DNA from 2 places in the Peribacillus sp. YIM B13477 genome. Region 2 is predicted to be linked to the other one. Evidence: predicted binding sites of a transcription regulator. Region 2 holds the regulator's gene; the other holds the start of a gene.
The links. Region 2 encodes NrdR, which represses ribonucleotide reductase genes. Its sites were predicted from a motif close to AACACNATATATNGTGTT; they were not measured.
Positions count from the first base shown of each region.

Region 1: the regulator NrdR is predicted to act here: its motif matches at 1,794-1,811, upstream of ACFX4H_RS01685 (vitamin B12-dependent ribonucleotide reductase).

Region 1 covers NZ_JBHZPD010000001.1:337,014-340,443, reverse strand. The annotation lists gene ACFX4H_RS01685 (vitamin B12-dependent ribonucleotide reductase) at 1-1,643, opposite strand, end outside; gene ACFX4H_RS01680 (lipoate--protein ligase family protein) at 2,031-2,867, opposite strand; gene ACFX4H_RS01675 (rhodanese-like domain-containing protein) at 3,069-3,430, shown strand, end outside.
Region 2 covers NZ_JBHZPD010000011.1:33,566-36,995, reverse strand. The annotation lists partial or broken gene ACFX4H_RS23325 (IS5/IS1182 family transposase) at 1-100, opposite strand, end outside; gene speD (adenosylmethionine decarboxylase) at 604-984, shown strand; gene nrdR (transcriptional regulator NrdR) at 1,254-1,715, shown strand; gene ACFX4H_RS23310 (replication initiation and membrane attachment family protein) at 1,780-3,192, shown strand; gene dnaI (primosomal protein DnaI) at 3,179-3,430, shown strand, end outside.

The DNA of each region.
Region 1 (3,430 bases), on a different contig from region 2:
ACCCGTCGCTCGCCCAGTGCCTGTTTTTTGTTTTCATCCAAGAAATAAGGAGTTGCGTCAATGACATTGTCCTGCATGCGCACACCGACTTCAACCGTCTGCTTAAGTTTCTCGAAATTAACCGTTTTGCTTTCTTTATCAGCCATTTCAGCCAGATTGACAGCAGCAAGGTTACATACTGAATATGGAGCCAATGGCTGTTCTCCACAAGGGTTCGTGGCTACAACCTGTTGACCGTATGCTTTGGCATTCGTCATTTCATTAGCATTATCGATAAAGAAAATACCTGGTTCAGCAGAATATGTTGCACAAATGTTTATTAAGTTCCAAAGCTCTTTAGCCCGGATTTTACGGTAAACACGGACTTTATGACCCATTTTCTCCCATTCGCGAACATCGCCGACATTATGCCATTCTTCATTGTAAATGGCCATTTCTTCGGCATTATAGCTTTCAACATCAGGAAAACGCAATTCATATTCCGCATCTTGTTCAGCCGCTTCCATAAATTCCTTGGTCAGGCAAATAGAGATATTGGCTCCAGTCAAGAAATCCGAATTATGGACACTGTATGTTCCGCCTGTACGGATCTTTTCCTCTGCATCCCTAATGATTTTCTCGCTGAACCCGCCTTGGCCAGGAATCTCCTTATAATTGATGATCCCTTGATACATAGCGGTTTCCTGTTCCGTGTGCGGCGTGAATTTCAATTTATCCGTGGCATATTTCTTGATGGCTTCATCTTTAGTGTTTTCCACTAGGTAACGCAAAATCCTTGGATTTTGCATTTTGGAAATGATGAACTCTGCAATATCGGGATGCCAATCAGCAAGCATGATCATTTGCGCGCCTCGTCTGCTGCCGCCCTGTTCAACAAGATGCGTCAGTTTTGCAATATCGTCAAGCCATGACACTGAACCCGAGGATTTTCCATTTACCCCTTTTGCCAGAGTGTTTCTTGGACGCAGTGTCGAACCGTTCGTACCCACTCCGCCGCCGCGGCTCATGATTTCCATCACTTGTTTCCTATGTTCTGAAATACCTTCACGTGAATCCGGTACGAATGGCATTACATAGCAGTTGAAATAAGTAACATCCGTATTGGAACCTGCACCGTATAATACTCGGCCTGCCGGGACGAAATTAAGGTTCTTTAATTCTTCATAGAATTTATTGAACCATTCCGTTCTTTTTTCTTCCGTCGTTTCCACTGATGCCAATCCCGTTGCATTACGTTTCGCAATTTGTTCATAGTATATTTCAAGAGGCTTTTCGATTATATCCAACGGACGGTTTACAATTCCCGTCTCAACTTCTTCCGGATTATCCAATACGCCACGGAATTCTTCATCCACCAATACCTTGGCTTTTTTGGTTTCCCAATCAATTTCAACGATGTAACCGAGACCCCTTGCCGGGAATTTCGGATCTTCCTTAATCGTCAACACGACGAAATCGCCTGCCGAGAGTGTGATTTTTTCAGTATCCTTAAAAGAATAGCGGTCAAGCATGACTAGACGGGACACTCCCTTATGCGCCATTTTCATATCAGCAGTTACAGGGTGAACCTGGGGAAATAAAGAAATATCCTTATTCAACCTTTCTAGATCAACCTTTAAAGCTTCTTTTATTACAACCGACATAATTCCCTCTCCTTTATATGTTTCATGATCCGTTCTTGCTGCCGCAAAAATCTTTATGTAGCCTTACATGTCCGTTTCGCTTAACAAGTACCCTAAATTTATCATAGCGAAACTCAAAAATCAACATATAGTGTCGCATTAAATATTTCAACTACTATATATTGTGTTTGTTTTGAATAACTTTTAATTTTGTCAAACGTTAAATCAATTAATATAGTTAGCAAAAGGGAGGAAAATGTCGATTTATAATAATTTTTCATCAGATTTCAATTAATTTGGACCTTGCTTTTTCCCCATCCCTTTTAGGGCTTATCCCTGCAAGGGATGTGTTATTCGGTCAAACAAATCTGAAAAAACTTTTTATTATCCACTCTAATTATGCTTCCTCTATCTCATGAAATTCCATTCATCGCTTTCATATTTGCTTTCTGCAATGGCCTTCACTTCCAGCAATTGCTTTTCGGTGAGGACATATGGCTCTAAATCGACCGAAAGTCCTTCGGCAAAACCTTTTTCGAAAGCTTCTTTCGCTTCAGGGATGGTTATCTTTCTCCCGGCAATGTCATTCATGGCCACAGCTTTGTTTTTTAAGTTTTTTTGCATTCTCTCTTTAACCCTGTCATTTGAGAATTTAAATACGCTAAAGAGCTTATCATCATCAAGCTCAAGCAAAATGGACCCATGCTGAAGGATGACGCCTTTTTGCCTGGTTTGAGCGCTGCCAGCGACCTTCCTGCCCTCAACGACCAGTTCATACCAGCTAGGTGCATCAAAGCAGACGGAAGACCTGGGCGATTTTAAAGCCGCTTTTTCCTGTTCGCTTCGAGGCACGGCAAAATAAGCATCCAATCCCAGATTCCTGAACCCCATCAATATTCCTTCAGAAATGACACGATAAGCTTCAGTAACGGTGGTTGGCATTCCCGGATAGGATTCTGGAACGATTACACTATAAGTCAATTCATGTTCGTGCAGTACCGCCCGTCCTCCTGTCGGCCTGCGAACAAAACCAAGGCCCTGCCTTTTGACCTCTTCCAGATCAATCTCCGCTTCTGCCTTTTGAAAATAACCGATCGACAATGTCGCTGGATCCCAGCCGTAAAAGCGTATGATCGGCGGAATTTCCCCTTTGCTTTGCCAGTTTAACAGGGCTTCGTCCAGCGCCATATTAAAAGCCGGTGAACAATACCCCGAATCTATAAAACCCCATTTTTCTTTAGTCATCCTTACCCCTCGTTTCGATAGACGTTTTTCAATCCCCCACAAAAAACTCACATGTAGTAGTTTAACAGACTTTAACACTCTAAAAAAGAAAGTGCTATCAAGTCATGAAGAATTTGATGAAAATTCTTTTTGATTATTGGGTAAAGCAATTATATAATAAAGATTGTCTGTATTCGTTAAGGTAGAAGGGAGTTTTTATGTTTGGAAATATTATATACACTGCTCATCATCCTAGGAGTGGTTATTGCGTATTCACTTTTTAATTGGTACCGCCAGCGTAAAATCGTTAAAACACTAACACAGGACGAATTTATCGCCAACTACAGAAAAGTGCAGCTAATTGATGTGCGGGAACCAAATGATTTCGAAAATGGTCATATCTTAGGCGCAAGAAACATCCCTATGACTCAAATGAAAACCCGCTTGGTCGAAATTAGGCCGGACAAGCCTGTATATTTGTACGCTCAAAGCGAAATCATCAGCGGCAGAGCTGCAGCCATGCTCTACAAAAAGGGCTACAGGGAACTTTTTCACTTAAAGGGCGGTTTCAAGATGTGGACCGG
Region 2 (3,430 bases):
AAACGAATAGGCAAACTTATTTTGTCCGTTCATCATTCACATAATAGTAGCTACTCTCAGTATCAGTTGAACTGCCCTTAATCTCCTTGGTTTCTTCCTTAAATAGACTGTAGGTAAAAGGAGTTCTATCTTACTGTTAAAACAAAGTTGATTGGAGCGGGTGTTCGAGACTACTGCGCGGAAAGCGAGTGCCCTACGTTCCAATCAACGGCCTAATATACTTTAGACAAACTCAATTATTATTGAGTTTGTCTAAAGTCAGAGCCTGCTAAAATTTTTAGCGGGCTATTTTTCATGCAGTGATCCATCAAATCCCTGCTGCTTTATGGCGCTGAATAAACCGATGACGGAATTTGGTCCACATTGGAACCTTCGCTATATCCCCATTACATATACAGTTTATCTTTCCAAAAATTCAATTTGGAGTTGCAAAAAAAATTCAAACCATATATACTATGAATCGTGAACTTCTTCAAAACGGTTTGCATGATGGCTACTTAAAGGGTTAGGACCTCTTTGGACTAACTTTCCCCCGTGGTAGTTATCAGAACTTATTTTTAAATCATGGTAAGGGGGAAGCTTAATATGGAAACAGCTTACACTATGGAAACAATGGGTAGACATGTCATTTCTGAACTTTGGGGTTGTGACTTTGAAAAACTGAACAATATCGATTTAATTGAAAAGATTTTTGTTGACGCTGCTTTGAAATCAGGTGCAGAGGTACGAGAAGTTGCCTTTCACAAATTTGCTCCACAAGGAGTCAGCGGGGTTGTCATCATTTCTGAATCACACTTAACGATTCACAGTTTTCCAGAACACGGCTATGCGAGCATTGATGTCTATACATGCGGTAACTTGGATCCGAATATTGCGGCAGATTATATTGCAGAAGCTTTGAATGCGCAAACACGTGAAAACATAGAATTACCACGTGGATTAGGTCCTGTACAAATGAAAAAAGCCAATATAAGTGCCCTATAAAAAAATGTATACACAGAGATGCCATGGGTGCATCTCTTTTTTAATGCAATGAATCGGCAGTCTGATTCACTTTATTGGAGAGGATTGCCTTGTAGCACAATGCCCTTGGCAACGGTGCTTCAACGGCAGAACAAAAAGTGCCTGCTGCCGGAAGTTACACTTTTTACTTGTACTGTCCGTTCCTTTTAATATAAGATTAAGATAGAGAAGTAATTCCTTGGGGAACATTTAGATAGGGGAGTCCTACATAAAATACGGAGCTGATAATGATGAAATGCCCATCATGTCAATATAACGGAACAAGAGTGCTCGATTCCAGGCCAGTCGATGAAAGTAAATCGATTCGACGACGCCGTGAATGTGAGGCATGTGGTTTTCGATTCACGACATTTGAAAAGGTGGAGGAAACACCGCTTATTGTAGTGAAAAAGGGCGGGACACGTGAAGAGTTCAGTCGTGATAAAATCCTGCGTGGCTTAATCAGGGCTTGCGAAAAACGTCCGGTTCCCTTGAAAGAACTAGAGCAAATTACCAGTTATGTAGAAAAAGAACTACGCAACCAGGGCATATCGGAAGTGAAAAGCGACAGTGTCGGCGAAATGGTAATGGACAAGCTGGCAGAAGTCGATGAGGTTGCCTATGTAAGGTTCGCATCCGTCTATCGACAATTTAAAGATATCAATGTCTTTATTGATGAACTGAAAGATTTAATAAATAAAGAAAGAAAGTAGAGCTGAAGATTCACTTTGGCTCTTTTTTCACTACATCTTTTGAAAGGTTTGAATGGAGATGTCAATGCATTGGCAAGAATTGCTCCCAGCTGATTCATATTTGGTCTCATCTGCGGGGCTGCTTCATGATTATGATCGGAAAATACTTACCCGACTATATCAACCTCTTATTGGACCTATCTGCATTAGCCTATATATGACGTTATGGAGTGAGTTGGAGGAAAACAGGCTATGGTCGGAAACCTCCTCGCATTATCAATTAATGAATACCATCGGCCTTAAGTTGGGTGATATTTACGAAGCGCGCCTTTTACTTGAAGGAATCGGCCTGTTGAATGTATATAAGAAATCGAAAAATGAAACGAAGGAATTCATTTATGAGTTAAACCCGCCGCTTTCACCCCAGCAGTTTTTCACGGATGGAATGCTGAATATTTACTTATACAAAAAAATCGGTAAAGCTCAATTCAACCGGTTAAAGAGGTTCTTTTGTGATGACCATATCTTAACCGATCAATATGAAGGTGTGACTAAATCTTTTGCGGAAGTATTCTCATCAGATCATTTGGACTCTTTATATGTAACGGATGAAGCGAAAAACGAATGGAAACCGGTGCCTGAACAGCAATACATCGATCGTGCGGAAGGCGTTGAGCCATCGGGGTTTGATGACTTATTCGATTTTGACCTTTTATTTGCCGGGATGAAATCCTCGATCGTGCCGAAAAAGGCTTTTACTCCTAAAATAAAAAGTACGATTGCCAAACTCGCTTTTTTATATGGCATTGATCCGCTGGAAATGCAAAAACTAGTAATGGATGCCGTTTCATTGGATGATGAGATTGACGAGGAATTGCTTAGAAAGGCGGCAAGGGACTGGTACCAGATCGAACGGCAGGCCGATATGCCTTCCCTTGTCAATCGGGTGCAGCCAATTCGTGAACGGACACAAAAAGAAGAACCGAAAACAAAGGAACAAGAGTTAATCCGTCATTTGGAGACGATTTCCCCGAGGGAGCGGCTGATGCAATTGTCTGGCGGTGCAGAGCCGTCAAGCGGTGATTTGAAAGTGGTTGAGGGCGTGATGATCAATCAAAAGCTGAATCCGGGTGTCGTCAATGTCTTGATTGAATATGTCATGCTCAAAACGGATATGAAGTTCACGAAGGGTTATGTGGAAAAGCTGGCAGGCCATTGGGCACGGCTGAAGGTCTCAACAGTCGTCGAGGCGATGGAATTGGCCAAAAATGAACATAGGAAATATCAGGACTGGGCTCAAGGAAGCAGGAATGCTGCGAAGGGCAGCCGGAAAAAGGCGATACGGGAAGAAGTGGTTCCGGAGTGGCTTGAGAAAAAAGAAGAAGCACAGCAGGAGCAGAATGCGGATCAGCCTGAATTGGATGCCCAAAAACGCGAACTTCTGGAGAAATGGAAGCTGTGGAAAGCGGGAGGTGAAATGAACGATGGAAAAGATTAATAGGTCCCTTAATAAATTGGCCAATACAAATCAATTTCAACAGCGTTATGAAAAGCTGAAACAGGAGATTTTTGAAAACGAACAAGTGCGGTTATTCATGAATGCCAACAGCTCGGCGGTCACGAAGGAAATGATTGATAAAAACTTGGGGAAGCTTTATGAGTTCACTTCACAGAGCAATAAGTGTGATAAATGTCCGAGCTTGGATGGCTGCATCAATATGATGCAAGGGTATTAT